2 linked regions of the Alkalilimnicola ehrlichii MLHE-1 genome follow. The protein of the gene in region 2 interacts with the protein of the main gene of each other region in a pairwise test. Links are inferred from orthologs where the notes say so. Each region holds a gene or a part of one and is shown on either strand. Other genes may lie near its edges.

Region 1 (6,039 bases), 1.4 Mb from region 2 along the record:
CCAGCAGGGAGACCAGGCGCTCGAGGCCCAAGGCGAACCCGATGGCCGGGGTGGGCTTGCCACCGATCTGCTCGACCAGGGTGTCATACCGACCACCGGCCAGCACCGTCCCCTGGGCACCCAACCGGTCGGTAATCCATTCGAACACCGTCCGGCTGTAGTAATCCAGCCCCCGGACCAGGCGCGGATTCACCCGGTAGGCGACCCCAGCCTGGTCCAGCACACGACAGACGGCCTGGAAATGGGATCGCGAGTCCTCGTCCAGGTAATCCATTAGGCGCGGGGCCTGCTCCACCAGCGCCTGCATGTCCGGGTTCTTGGTGTCGAGGATGCGCAGCGGGTTACTGTGCAGGCGACGCCGGGCGTCGTCGTCGAGCCGATCCTCGTGGGCCTGCAGGTATTCGACCAGCGCCGCCCGATGGGCAGCGCGTGCCTCGCCGGTGCCCAGGGTATTGAGCTCCAGGCGCACATCCTCCAGCCCGAGGCACCTTAGCAGGCGCGCGGTCATGAGAATCATCTCGGCGTCGACGCCCGGGCCGGACTCACCGTAGACCTCTGCGCCGATCTGGTGAAACTGACGGTAGCGCCCTTTCTGCGGCCGTTCGTGGCGAAACATCGGCCCGGCATACCAGACGCGCGGCTGTCCGCCGTGGAACAGCCCATTCTGAATACCACAGCGGACGCAGCCCGCCGTCCCCTCCGGGCGCAGGGTCAGGCTGTCGCCATTACGGTCCTCGAAGGTGTACATCTCCTTTTCGACGATGTCGGTGACCTCGCCGATGGAGCGGCTGAAAAGCTCGGTCTTCTCCACGATGGGCAGCCGGATCTCGCGGTAGCCGTAGGCCTCCAGGGTGGCCTGGATATTGCTCTCGACGAACTGCCACAGGGGGGTCTGCTCCGGCAGGATGTCACTGAACCCGCGGATGCTTCGAATGCCTTTCGCCACTCAAGTCCTCCTGAGAAAAAAACAGGGGCCGGCGGCGCGCCGCCTGGTGCGGCCCACCCGGCCGGCCCCGCGTGGTCTAAGGGATGGTCAGCCGCGCCACATTGCCACGGGTGTGGGGCGCCAGATCGACGGCGTCACCCTGGAACTCCACCCGAACGGCGTCCGCATTACCGATGACCAGGGCGAAGGGCCCCTCGCCCTGCAGTTGGTGGGTCTCCTCGCCCTGGTAGTTGCCTACCATCAGACGCTCACCGTCCTCGTCGCGGACCTCCAGCCAGGTGGTCCCGGAAATATGCAGGACCAGACCGGCCGGCTCCGGCGCGGGCTCGGGCTCGGGCTCCGCCACAGCGGGTTCCGGCTCCGCCTCGACCTCGGGCACCACCGGGGGTTCCAGCGTCTCAGGGACACTGACGTCAGCCCCGGTGTCGTCCGGCACCGACGCCTCGGGGACCACCTCATCCACCGCCTCAGGCAGTGTCCGCTCGGCCAGCTCGTCGGCGACCACCGCCTCCGCCGGGGCCTCCTCGGACGGCGCCGTGCCCTCCTCCGCCACCGGTGGTGCTTCGCTATCCCCGGACACCCCATTCTCGACCAGCCAGAGCCAGGCGAGCACGGCAATGACCGCGGCCACGACCACGCTACTCACACCCAGCAGCCAGCCCCGGAGCCGGCGGCCTTGGAGCCCCCCCCGAGAGGTATCGCCACCGGTCACTGACGTCGAGCCCTGGCCCGGCTGCTGCTGAGCGCCGCTGGCCGGCCGCTCCAGGTCGAGCCGGGCCAGCGCCTCCCGCAGCCGGTCCGAGTCAATCTCCAGGAGCTGGGCATAGGCCCTGAGATAGCCTTTGACAAAGGTGAGCGGCGGCAGGTTGTCATAGTCGTCCCCCTCGAGCGCCTCAAGGGTCCGTAAGGGCAGGTTCAGCGCATCGGCCGCGGCCTTCCGGCTCAGGCCTCGCGCCTCCCGTGCCCTGGCGAGCAGCTGCCCCGGGGTCTCGCCGCCGCGACCGGGGTCGCGCTCGTGGTCGGGGGACAGCGGACTGTCGTGGTCTGAACTCATCTATCAACGACTCTCACGGTATAGGCGAGCCTCGCGGGAATCCGGAAACCGGTTGCGCAGACTCAGCCCGTAACTGGCCTCGGCATCGGCATCGCCAACGGCACGGGCCAGCTGGACCCCCAACCACAGGCTCGCCGGCGTGTGCTGTGCCTCAGCACGGTATCGATTCAGGTATTCCTCCGCCCCTTCGTGGTCCCCGGCCTGGAAACGCAACTGCGCCATGCGCAGCAGCGCGGGGGCAAAGCGGGCATTCTCCCGCAGGCTGCGCAGGAAATAGTCCTCGGCCCGCTCGTGCTGCCCCTCCCGCATCAAACAGACACCCGCATTGGCGAGGGGGATGTGGGGGTTGCGATAAAGCGGGTTGTCCAGTGCCGCCTCGAACTGATCCAGGGCCCGGTCCAGGTCACCCTGTTCACAAAGAAAGCGCCCGTAGTTGTTGCGGGTGCTGGCATTTTCCCCGTCCAACCGGACCGCCCGCCGGTAATGCCGGCCGGCTTCCTCCGGTTGACCGAGCTGTTCCTGCAGGAGCGCCATGGCGGCATGGGCGGGGGCGTAGCGACGATCAATATCCAGGGCTCGCTCCAGGCGCCGGTTGGCCTCCTCGTACTCGCCCTCCTGCAGGTACCCCAGACCCAATTGGGTGTTGACCTCCACCGCCCGGTCCCTGTCGCCGGACCCCGATTGGCCCATGGTGCCGCAGCCCACGACACCGACGGCCAAAAACAGGATCAACGCCGGCCGGAACGACGGCGGGATGCTCATCGCCCCTCCCGACGCAGTTCACGCTGCACCAGCCGCTGCTGGCGGCGGGTCCGGTCCTGCACCTTACCCACCAGCTGCCCGCACGCCCCGTCGATGTCCTGGCCCCGCGTCACCCGGGTGGTGGCGGTCAGGCCGTGGCTTTGCAGGATGCGGACGAAACGCAGGATCCGTCCGCGCGGACTGCAGCGGTACCGGGCCCCGGGAAAGGGGTTGAAGGGGATCAGATTGACCTTGCTGGGAATATCGCCCAACAGCCGGGCCAGCTCGTGGGCGTGGTGGTCCTGATCATTCACCCCGTCCAGCATCACGTATTCCCAGGTGATGCGCCGGTGGGGCTTGTCCGCGATATAGGCCGCGCAGGCGGGGATCAGGCGCTCCAACGGGTGTTTTCGGTTGATGGGCACCAACTCGTCGCGTAGGGCATTGTTGGGGGCATGGAGCGAGACCGCCAGACTGACGTCCGTCTGCTCGCGCATGCGCTCCAGCATGGTGACCACCCCGGAAGTGCTGATGGTCACCTTGCGCTTGGACAGCCCATAGGCGTCGTCGTCGGTCATCAGGCGCACGGCCGGGATGACCGCCTCCAGGTTGAGCAGGGGCTCGCCCATGCCCATGAACACCACGTTGGTGATCTGCTCACCGGTGCCGGTCAGTTGATCGTAGGCCACGTAATACTGGCCGATGATCTCTGCCGTGCTCAGGTTGCGGTTAAAACCCTGCTGAGCGGTGGAGCAGAAGCTGCAGTCCAGGGCGCAGCCCACCTGGGAAGAGACGCAGAGCGTCCCGCGGCCACTGTCGGGAATAAAGACCGTCTCGATGGCCTGCCCGCCGTCGACCCGCAGCAGCCACTTGCGGGTGCCGTCCTCGGAGACCTGCTCGGCGAGCACTTCCGGCAGCCGCAGCGCGACCCGTTCCGCCAACCGGGCGCGCAGGGCCTTGGAGATGTCGGTCATCTCCTCGAAGCCGGTCACCCGCCGCTGGTGCACCCACTTGAGCACCTGGGTAGCGCGAAAAGGCTTTTCGCCCAGGTCGGCGAAAAGCCTTTTCAAGGCCTGCCGGTCAAGATCCAGCAGGTTCACGGGCCCATCCGCGCGGCCCGCCGATGTGGACGTCTCAGCGACTGCAGAGCTCATCGGCCTTGAAGAAGAACTCGATTTCCTGTTTGGCCGTTTCCGGGGCGTCGGAGCCGTGGACGGCGTTGGCATCGATGGTTTCGGCATAATCGTGGCGCAGGGTGCCGGCAGCGGCTTCGGCCGGGTTGGTGGCGCCCATGATCTCGCGGTTCTTGACGATGGCGTTCTCGCCCTCCAGGACCTGCACCATCACCGGGCCGGAGATCATGAAGCCCACTAGGTCATTAAAGAAGGGGCGCTCCTTATGCACGGCATAGAAGCCCTCTGCCTGCTCACGGCTCAGGTGCACCATACGGGCCGCCACGATCTTCAGTCCGGCCTTCTCGAAACGGTTGTAAATCTCGCCGATGATGTTCTTGGCGACGGCGTCGGGCTTGATGATGGAGAGGGTTCTTTCCACTGCCATGCAGGACTCCCTAGTGTCGTGTGTGGTGTTGGGGGTTGAGACGGGTTCACGGGCGGGCCGCCACCACTGGCTGGTGGCTGCCGCTACGCCCGGGTCGGCGCGGCCCCCCGCGCGACTGGCGCAAGTGTACCTGCTGGCCCGGTGGCGGGCAATTTGACTGTACGGCCGGCCTCAGACCGTGAAGCTCTCACCGCAGCCGCAGGTCTCCTTGACGTTGGGATTACGGAAATCAAACCGCTGGTTGAGCCCATCGCGAACGAAATCCACCTCCGTCCCCTCCAGGAAGGGCAGGCTCTTGCGGTTGACCAGCACCTTGACGCCGTCCTGCTCGATCACCTCGTCGGAGGCCTCGATCCGGTCGGCATAATCCACGGTGTAGGCAAGACCGGAGCAACCGGTGGTCTTGACCCCCAGGCGCAGGCCGACACCGCCCTCATGGCGGGCGAGATAGTCCTTGACGTGGCGCACTGCCTTGTCGGTGAGTTGGATATTTGCCATGCCTTGCCTCCATTGGCTCGCCCCGGGGGCGTCTGGCCGCCCGGGGCCGGGAATGCGTGACCCTATGATACTGATTCGTCGGCGGGGCTTCGAGTTCCCTGCGAGCCGCGATCAGCTACCGGTACGGTCCTGGCGCCCGCGCACCTGGCCCGAGCCGGCAGTGACGTCGACACCCTGCTCGCCCGCCTCCGGGGCAGGCTCCCCGCAATCGAGCTCGTCCACCTCGACGTCGGGAATGCGGGTGTCCTCCACGTCCCCGCCCATGCCGCGGATGGCCCGGCACATCTGCTCCAGGCGCGCGTCGGTAACGTGGATATGGTCCAGGATCGCGTTGACCGCGTTGGCGACCGGGTCCGGCATATCGGTGGTGCCATAGGCATCGAAGCCGATCTTGCGGGCAACCGCCGCCCGCCGTCGGTCATCGGCGCTGTCCGTGCGCGGACGCACCCCGGCCATGCGCGCCGGGATGCCGACCATGGTGGCACCCTCGGGCACATCGCGCAGCACCACCGCATTGGAGCCCACACGCGCCCCGCTGCCCACCTGGAGCGGTCCCAAAATCTTGGCACCGGCACCCACCACCACGTCATCGCCCAAGGTCGGGTGGCGCTTGCCCTGCTCCCAGCTGGTGCCCCCCAGGGTCACGCCGTGGTAGAGGGTCACATCATCACCGATCTCCGCGGTCTCGCCGATCACCACCCCCATGCCGTGATCGATAAAGAAACGGCGCCCGATCCGCGCACCCGGGTGGATTTCGATGCCGGTGAGCCAGCGGGCGATGGTGGAGAAAAACCGGGCCAGCCAGCGCAACCGCTTGCGCCACAGCCAGTGGTTACAGCGGTGGAACAGCAGGGCGTGCAGCCCCGGGTAGGTGGTGAGCACCTCGAATGCGTTACGGGCCGCCGGGTCGCGATCCATGACGCAGCGGATGTCCTCTTTGATCCGTTTGAACATGGACAGTCAGCTCTGTCTCGGGTGAATGGGGAAAGCGGCGGACCAAACGGGGTCCGGGCCGGGCTCAAGTACCGGTCAACCGGATGGTACAGCGGTGCTGGCGGGGATAGTGCGGCATCATAGGCCCCAGTTTACGCGCCGAGCGGCTTTTATTCATCTTTCGTCCCCGCCCTCTGCGCGGCGTCCGGCAACTCCGGCAGGTGGGGCTCCACGTTGGCCAGCAGGCCGCGCAGCATCTGCAGTTCATGGTCGTCGGGGGCCGCCCGGTAAAAGAGCTGGCGCAGGC
Region 2 (7,626 bases):
CGGCCACCGCCGGCGCCTCCACCCGGGTCAGCATGTGGTGCAGCCCGTGGCCAAACTCGTGGAACAGCGTGGTCACCTCGCCGTGGGTGAGCAGTGCCGGCTGGTCGCCTACCGCCGGCGTGAAGTTACAGGTGAGATAAGCCACCGGCACCTGCACCCGCTCCCCCTGGCGCATCCGCGCCCGGCACTCGTCCATCCAAGCGCCGCCGCGCTTGTGGGGGCGGGCATAGAGATCGGTGTAGAAGGCCCCGCGCAGATCGCCGTCCCGGTCGCGGATCTCGTAGTAGCGGACGTCCTCGTGCCAGACGGGCACGCCCTGGCGCTCCTCAATATGCAGGCCGTAGAGCCGCTGCACCACCTCAAAGAGCCCGGCCATCACCCGCTCGGCCGGGAAATAGGGACGAAGGTCCTCGTCCGAGAGTTGGAAGCGGGCCTGGCGCAGCTTCTCCGAGGCATAGGGGATATCCCAGGCCTGGAGGTCGGTCAGACCCAGCTCCTCGCCGGCAAAGCGGCGCAGCTCGGCCAGCTCATCCTCGGCGCGGGGCCGGGCGCGCTCAGCCAGGTCATTCAGGAAGCCCAGGACCTCATCGGTGGAGCCGGCCATCTTCTTGGCCAGGGAGAGTTCGGCGAAGTTGTCGTACCCCAGCAGCCGCGCCTTCTCGTGGCGCAGGGCCAGGATCTCCTCCATCAGCGGCAGGTTGTCCCATTGGCCGCCGTGGGGCCCCCGCTCGGAGGCCCGGGTGCTCCAGGCCTCGTAAACCTCGCGGCGCAGCGCGCGGTCGTCGGCGTAGGTGATGACCGCGAAGAAGCTGGGGAACTCCAGGTTGATCCGGTAGCCCTCGACTCCGGCGCGCTCAGCGGTCTGCCGGGCCAGCGCCAGGGAGGAGTCGGGCAGGCCGGACAGGACCTCCGCGTCCGACAGGTCCTTGTGCCAGGCGTTGGTGGCGTCGAGTACGTTCTCGCCGAACTTGGCGGAGAGCTCGGACAGGCGTTGGGCGATCTCTCCGTAGCGTTGCTTCTGGTCCGCCGGCAGGTCCACGCCTGAGAGGCGGAAGTCGCGCAGGGCATTGTCGATGGTGCGCTGCTGGGCACTATCCAGCGCCTGGTACTCCTCACTGTCGCGCAGGGCGTGGAAGGCGGCGCACAGTTCGGCGTTCTGCCCCACTTCGGTGGCGTAAGCGCTGAGCTTGGGCAGACAGGCATTGTAGGCGGCGCGCAGCGCCTCGCTGTTAACCACCGCGTTCATATGCGAGACCGGCGACCAAGCCCGGCTCAGGCGCTCGTCGGCGGCCTCCAGCGGCGCCACCAGCCCGTCCCAGGTCCAGTCGCCCCGCTCCAGCACCTCACGCAGGGTCTGCCGGCAGTGGGCCAGCAACTCGTCGATGGCCGGCTCCACGTGCTCGGGCTGGATCTCGGGGAAGGGCGGCAGCGGCTCGTCGTGCAGCAGCGGATTGTCGCTCATGCTTGTCTCTCTCACTCGATCACTCGGAGCGGCCTGCCAATAAAACCCAGGCCGCGGGCTATGGAATGCGTCCAGTCTACTTCAGCAGACCGTTCAACGGGGGGCTTGGTTCGCGACCGCGGGGGATGGCGGGATCGAGTGTCGGGCGGCCGGGCGGGGGATCGTCCGCTGGGGCTCCAAATGCGCACCCCCTTCGGGGGTTCCCTGCGCTACTCGGGAAAAATCGGCGCGCGTGAACTCGCTTCGCTCGAACAGGCACGCGCTTTTCCCGATTTTTCCCTGCGTTGCTCGGTGCGCATAAGTCGCCCCAGCGGACGATCCCCCGCCCGGCCGCCCGACACTCGACTCAACCCGGCAGGGTCACCAGCTCTTCGGCGGCGGTGGGGTGGATGGCAACGGTATCGTCCAGGTCCTGCTTGGTGGCGCCCATGCGGATGGCCACGGCAAAGCCCTGCAACATCTCGTCCGACCCCACGCCGAACAGGTGCGCACCAACCACGCGACGATTGTCGCCCACGGTCACCAGCTTCATGGCGCTGCGCCGCTTGTCCTCGCCCAAGGCGTAGTCCATGGCGACAAACCGGGTGGTGAACACCTCCACCTCGTCATCACCGTACTCCGCCCGGGCCTCCGGCTCGGTCAGCCCCACCGTGCCGATGGGCGGATGAGTGAAGACCACAGTGGGCACGTAGCGGTAGTCCAGGTGGCGGTCGGCCTGGCCGCCAAAGAGGCGGTCGGCCAGACGGCGGCCGGCGGCGATGGCCACCGGGGTCAGCGGGTGGTGACCGATGATGTCCCCCACCGCGTAGACGCCCTGGACATTGGTCTCCTGGTAGGCGTTGACCGGGATACTGCCGTCCGCGTTGCGCGCCACGCCGGCGGCCTCCAGCCCCAGGCCGTCGGTGCACAGATCACGGCCAATCGCCCAGATGACCTGGTCGTAACCACCGATATGACGGCCGTCCTCCAGTGCCAGCGTCAGGGTGCCGTCATCGGCACGCTCCAGCGCCTTGGGCACGGAGTGGGTCTGCAGTGTGATGCCGTCCTGATCCATCGCCTCCAGCAAGCTGTCCCGGACCAGCGGGTCGAAGCTGCGCAGCGCCGCCTCGCGCCGGACCACCAGGTCGGTCTGAGTGCCCAGGTGGTGCAGCACGCCGGCCAGCTCCACCGCAATGTAGCCCGCCCCCACCACCGCCACGCGGCGTGGCTGCTGGGCCAGTTCGAAGAAGCCGTCGGAGTCGATACCCAGTTCCTGGCCCGGGATGTCGGGACGGCTCGGCCGCCCGCCGGTGGCCAGCAGGATGTGGCTGGCGGTGTAGCGCTCGCCGTTCACCTCCACCGTGCGCGCATCGGCCAGGCGCGCCTCACCGGTCAGCAGCGTGATACCGGACTTGTCGATATTACGCTCATAGATCCCGTTCAGGCGTCGGATGTAGGCGTCACGCCGACGCTTGAGCTCGGCCCAGTCCAGGGTGGCAGGGCCCACCCGGAAACCGTAATCAGCGGCCCGGTGCAGCGCATCGGCCGTGTGCGCCGCGCTCCACATCACCTTCTTGGGCACGCAACCGACATTGACACACGTCCCTCCCAGCCGCGAACGCTCCACCAGCGCCACTTTCGCACCATAGCTGGCGGCCCGACGCGCGGTGGCCATACCACCACTGCCACCCCCAATCACCAGCAGGTCGTAATGCGGTTCCATCGGTCAGCTCCTTGTTCGTTGCCCGGTTTCCGGGTCAGCCCCCGGCGATACAGAATCGCTCTATGTTACACGAGGCCTGTATCAGGGTAATTCGCTCAGGTACTCATCCAGACCGGCGACATAATCCTCCCGGCTGACGAGGAAGCCGGTGTTGTGGTCGCCCCGCAGTTCGAGCAGCCCCACCGGGCGGGCGGCCGCCCGATATAGGGCCTCACCGTGGTGGAAGGGGACGATATCATCCTGCCGGCTGTGGACCACCAGGGTCGGCGCCTCCACCCGGCTGACCGCCTCGCGGGCATCCAACTGCAGGCGCGCCAGCAGGCGCACGGGGAGGAAGGGGTAAAGCTCGGCCCCCAGGTCCGGCGCGCTAGTGAAGGCGGACTCCAGGATCAGGCCGCGGACCGGCTGCCGGGCCGCGGTCCGGGCCGCCACGGCCGCACCCAAGGATCGGCCGAACAGGATGACCTCCTCCGGAGCCAGGCCCTGCTGCCCCTCCAGCCACGTCAGGGCGGCCTCCGCATCCTTATAGACCCCCGGCTCATCCGGCCGCCCCTCGCTTCGGCCGTAGCCGCGATAGTCCAGGATCAGCACCGATACCCCCAGTTCGTGGAAGATCTCCAGCGAATCCAGGCGATGGGAGATGTTGCCGGCATTCCCATGCAGGAACAGCAGCGTGCCCCGCGGCGAGTCGTGGGGCAGCCACCAGGCGTGCAGGCGCAGTTCGTCGGCCGTGGTCAGCCACACCTCCTGGTAGGGCAGCCCGCGGGCCTCCGGCGTGGCCACCAGCTCGCGCCCAGGAATATGCGGCAGGAAGACCAGCCGGTTCTGCCCCAGGGCCATGATGAGGCTCATCGCCAGCCAGGCCAGCAGGACGGTGCCACCAATGATAACGACGGCTCTGAGCATGCTATCTCCGTGATCTGCCCGGCAATCCTGTCATGAATCCAACGTTGATTATTCGCGACAGTCTGCCAATATGGCAAAAGTCGGGTTACATGCTTGACCAGTCTGACTCAGGACTGCCGAATCCCTCGAGTGCATCGTGTGTTCAGCAGCCTCCCAGCCAGTCCGGGCAACGCTTGCAACCCGGCGGGGAACGCTTTACGTCAAGGTTTTCAGAGGTTGCTGTCATGGCAGAACGCGAGACCGGTACGGTCAAATGGTTTGATAACGCCAAGGGGTTCGGCTTCATCCAGCGCGAGCAGGGTGAGGACGTGTTTGTGCATTTCCGCGCGATCCGCGGTGAGGGCTTCCGCTCGCTGGACGAGGGCCAGCAGGTGGAGTTCAACGTGGTTCGCGGCCCCAAGGGCCTGCAGGCGGAGGACGTGGCGGCGGTCTGAGCCCGCCTCGACTGCATGTCCGGACGGGGGCCTGACGGCCCCCGTCCGCGTTCTGCCCGGCGTGAGCCGACTCAGCCCGCCGGGTCCTGCTCGGCCAGGGCGATAATATGCGCCCAGTGATCCGGCTCCACCGGCATGACCGACAGCCGGTTCCCCCGGGCCAGCAGCTTCATCCCCTCCAACTGCGGTTGGCGTTTGAGTTCGTGCAGGGTCACCTTGCGCGGCAGTATCGCCTTGAATTTCACGTCCACCAGGTACCAGCGCGGCTTCTCCGGGTCGCTCTTGGGGTCGTAGTGCTTGTCATCGGGGTCGAACTGGGTGGGGTCGGGGTAGCCCTCGCGCACGATCTCGACGATGCCGACAATACCCGGCGGCTTGGTGTTGGAATGGTAGAAGAAGGCCAGGTCGCCGACCTTCATCTGGTCGCGCATCATGTTGCGCGCCTGGTAGTTGCGCACGCCGTCCCAGGGTTCGATCTGGTCCGGGCGCTGCTTCAGGTCCTCGATGCCGAACTCGTCCGGCTCCGACTTCATCAGCCAGTAGTTCATGCACTCCCCCGGTTGCAAGCCAATAATCGGCGCCAGTTTTGCACAGCGCGACGGGGTTTGTCTTATCGGCCCGGGCGGCTGTTGGGACATGCCGGGGAGGGGCGGAGATCGGGATGGGGCGACTTATGCGCACCGAGCAACGCAGCAAAAGAGCGGAAAAAAGGCGCGCCTGTCCGAGCGAAGCGAGTTCGCGCCGCCGCTCTTTTGCGAGTAGCGCAGGGGACCCCGAAGGGGTGCGCATTCGGAGCCCCATCCCGATCTCCGCCCCTCCCCGGCATGTCCCAACAGCCACCTTGGCTAGCGCCTGACCGAGCCGTTTCGCGGGATCCAGATTCCCCGCTCCGTCGCCACCCCGTGCAGCGGGATATCCCAGGGGGCCAGGGGCAGCTCCGGGACGTGCTGGAAGGACCAGGCCACACCCAGCAGGCGGGGGTGGGTGCGCCAGCGCCAGCGCCCGAGGAAGGCGAAGCTGGCATCGTAGAAGCCGCCGCCCATGCCGAGCCGGCCGCCCCGGTGGTCGAACGCCACCAGCGGCGTCAGCACCAAGTCGAGATCCCGGGGGCGCAGTAACGGGGAGCTGTTGGGCAGCGGCTCGGGGATACCGAACCGGTTGGGTCGTAGCGGCCGCCCCGGGCACCAGGCCCGGAAGCGCAACACCCGGCTGCCGGGGCGCACCACCGGCAGGTAGAGGGTGATCCCCCGCCGGTGCAGACGCCGCATCAGGGGCAGCGGGTCCATCTCACCGTCGGCGGGCATGAAGGCGGCCAACCGGCGGACGTTGCGCAACAGCGGATGGCGGGCCACGCGGCGGGCGAGCTGGCGGGCGGCCCAGCGGCGCACGGCCATGGGTTGCGCACGGCGGCGGGCGCGCATAGCGTGGCGCACCTGCTGCCTGTCCAAGGGGTCCTGAGGGGGTTCGACCGACATGCCGATCAGCTTACCAGAGCCATCACACGGCCCCGATAGGGAAAGAAAGACGCCCCCCGCCTGTGCCGTGCGGGCATCGCCCTTGAACCCTGAGGTCCAGGTGGGGATATCGGGAGCGCCTTAGGCTTTCCGCTACCAGGGCGGACATGCACACCAGCCACTCCACGCCTTATCCCCTGGCGATTACGTTGAGGCTCAAGAATACTTAGCCCGCGCTCGTACACCGCAGGGGGCGTGAGTCCATGATGGACCAGGGGCACCGGCGCCGTCCAGTCCTTTCGCCCCGACCCCGTTAGGGTGCGGCAGCGCTACTCACCGGTGGCCTCGGCGATGCGCGCATCCAACGCCCGCAGCCGGCGCCGCACGTCCTCCATGCTGGCGTTCTCCTGGCGCGCCTCCAGAAGTTCGTAGGTGATGTTGAGCGCGGCCATCACCGCGATCCGGTCGGTGCCCAGCACCTTGCCGCGATCCCGGATCTCCTTCATCTTCCGATGCAGGTAATCGGCGGACTGCAACAGCCCCTGTTTCTCGTCCTCGGGGCAGGCAATCATGTATTCCTTGTCCAGGATCTGGATCTTGACGGGTTCGGTCATGACAGGGTCTCCGGCGGGGGTGAGGTCAACCGTGCTCCATGGCGCGCAGACGGCTGATCATGGCCTCGATCTGTGAGCGGGCCAGGTCGTTCTTCTCCTTCAGGCTGGCACGCTCGGCATTGAGCTGCTCCAGGGACTGGCGCAGCACCCGGTTTTCTTCCCTGAGCCGGGCGTCGGCCTTCAGCAGCGCCTCCACGCGCTGCTCAAGCCGCACCAGCTCTTCGGTAACGGAATCAGCCACTTGACGACCTCTTTTGACGTTAATCCGGAATATAGTGTGCGCGCCCCTTAAGGTCAACGCAAAAAGAGCGCCACAGCCACCACAATCCCGACTCCCAACCCGAGTGGTGTTAGCATTGGATGTCCGTAAACAACCCAAGTGAGCGTCATGCGCCTGGAAGCAGCCTACGACGACCTGCAGGAAGCCCTCGCAGCTATTAACGCCAGCAGCCACCCGGCCGAGGCCCACGGTGTGCTCTGTGGCATGAGCGCCCTGCCCGACGGCGCCGACAAGGCGCGTTGGATCGCGCAGGTGCTGAGCGGCACCCAACCCAGCGGCGACGCCGCCAAACGGGTCCTGGCCCTGCTCGCCGGCCTCTATGACCAGGTGCAAAGCCAGCTCGACGATAAGGACCTGGCCTTCGACCTGCTCCTCCCCCCTGACGAGGAGGCCCTGGAGGTGCGCGCCGATGCGCTTTCCCAGTGGTGCCAGGGTTTTCTCTACGGCCTGGGCGTGGCCGGCCTCCCGGAGCTCAGCGAACTGCCCACGGACGTGCGCGAGGTGCTCACGGACCTGGGTGAGATCGCCCGGGTGGAACTGGACCCCGAGTCCACCGAGGACAACGAGTCCGCCTACGCGGAGCTGGTGGAATATGTCCGTGTCGCCGCCCTGCTGGTGCGCGACAACCTCCACCCACTGAAACCCGACGCCGGCCCCGCCCCGGACAAATCCACCCTGCACTGACCGGAGTCGCCATGCCCCCTGCCGAGTACGCCGCCCGCCGCCGGGAGCTCATGCAACTGATCGGGGACGAGGGCATCGCCATCATCCCCG

Evidence for each region. Proteins that work in one complex are often made in the same cells at the same time.
Region 1: the proteins of MLG_RS12835 (region 2) and ndk interact in binary tests that used the Escherichia coli proteins (3 or more experiments, as listed by UniProt). The link is inferred for Alkalilimnicola ehrlichii MLHE-1 from one-to-one orthologs.

What each region holds. Positions count from the first base shown.
Region 1 is NC_008340.1:1,450,784-1,456,822, reverse strand. Bases 2,589-5,464 are described here. They hold ndk (nucleoside-diphosphate kinase), read right to left. Parts: upstream 4,302-5,464; coding sequence 3,876-4,301; downstream 2,589-3,875. Other genes in these bases: cysE (serine O-acetyltransferase), read right to left, coding at 4,911-5,464; MLG_RS06360 (HesB/IscA family protein), read right to left, coding at 4,473-4,799; rlmN (23S rRNA (adenine(2503)-C(2))-methyltransferase RlmN), read right to left, coding at 2,759-3,895; pilW (type IV pilus biogenesis/stability protein PilW), read right to left, coding at 2,589-2,762. Outside these bases: hisS (histidine--tRNA ligase), read right to left, coding at 1-946; MLG_RS06380 (RodZ domain-containing protein), read right to left, coding at 1,023-2,000; more of pilW, read right to left, coding at 2,004-2,588; more of cysE, read right to left, coding at 5,465-5,753; MLG_RS06350 (RNA methyltransferase), read right to left, coding at 5,903-6,039. UniProt on the Escherichia coli protein: Major role in the synthesis of nucleoside triphosphates other than ATP. The ATP gamma phosphate is transferred to the NDP beta phosphate via a ping-pong mechanism, using a phosphorylated active-site intermediate.
Region 2 is NC_008340.1:2,876,380-2,884,005, forward strand. The notes cover bases 4,165-6,882. They hold MLG_RS12835 (5-formyltetrahydrofolate cyclo-ligase), read right to left. Parts: upstream 5,980-6,882; coding sequence 5,350-5,979; downstream 4,165-5,349. Other genes in these bases: MLG_RS12825 (cold-shock protein), read left to right, coding at 4,295-4,504; MLG_RS12830 (EVE domain-containing protein), read right to left, coding at 4,576-5,052; MLG_RS12840 (cell division protein ZapA), read right to left, coding at 6,288-6,572; MLG_RS12845 (TIGR02449 family protein), read right to left, coding at 6,598-6,813. In the rest of the region: prlC (oligopeptidase A), read right to left, coding at 1-1,462; gorA (glutathione-disulfide reductase), read right to left, coding at 1,809-3,164; MLG_RS12820 (alpha/beta hydrolase), read right to left, coding at 3,246-4,070; MLG_RS12850 (UPF0149 family protein), read left to right, coding at 6,961-7,536; pepP (Xaa-Pro aminopeptidase), read left to right, coding at 7,548-7,626. UniProt on the Escherichia coli protein: Involved in the removal of 5-formyltetrahydrofolate.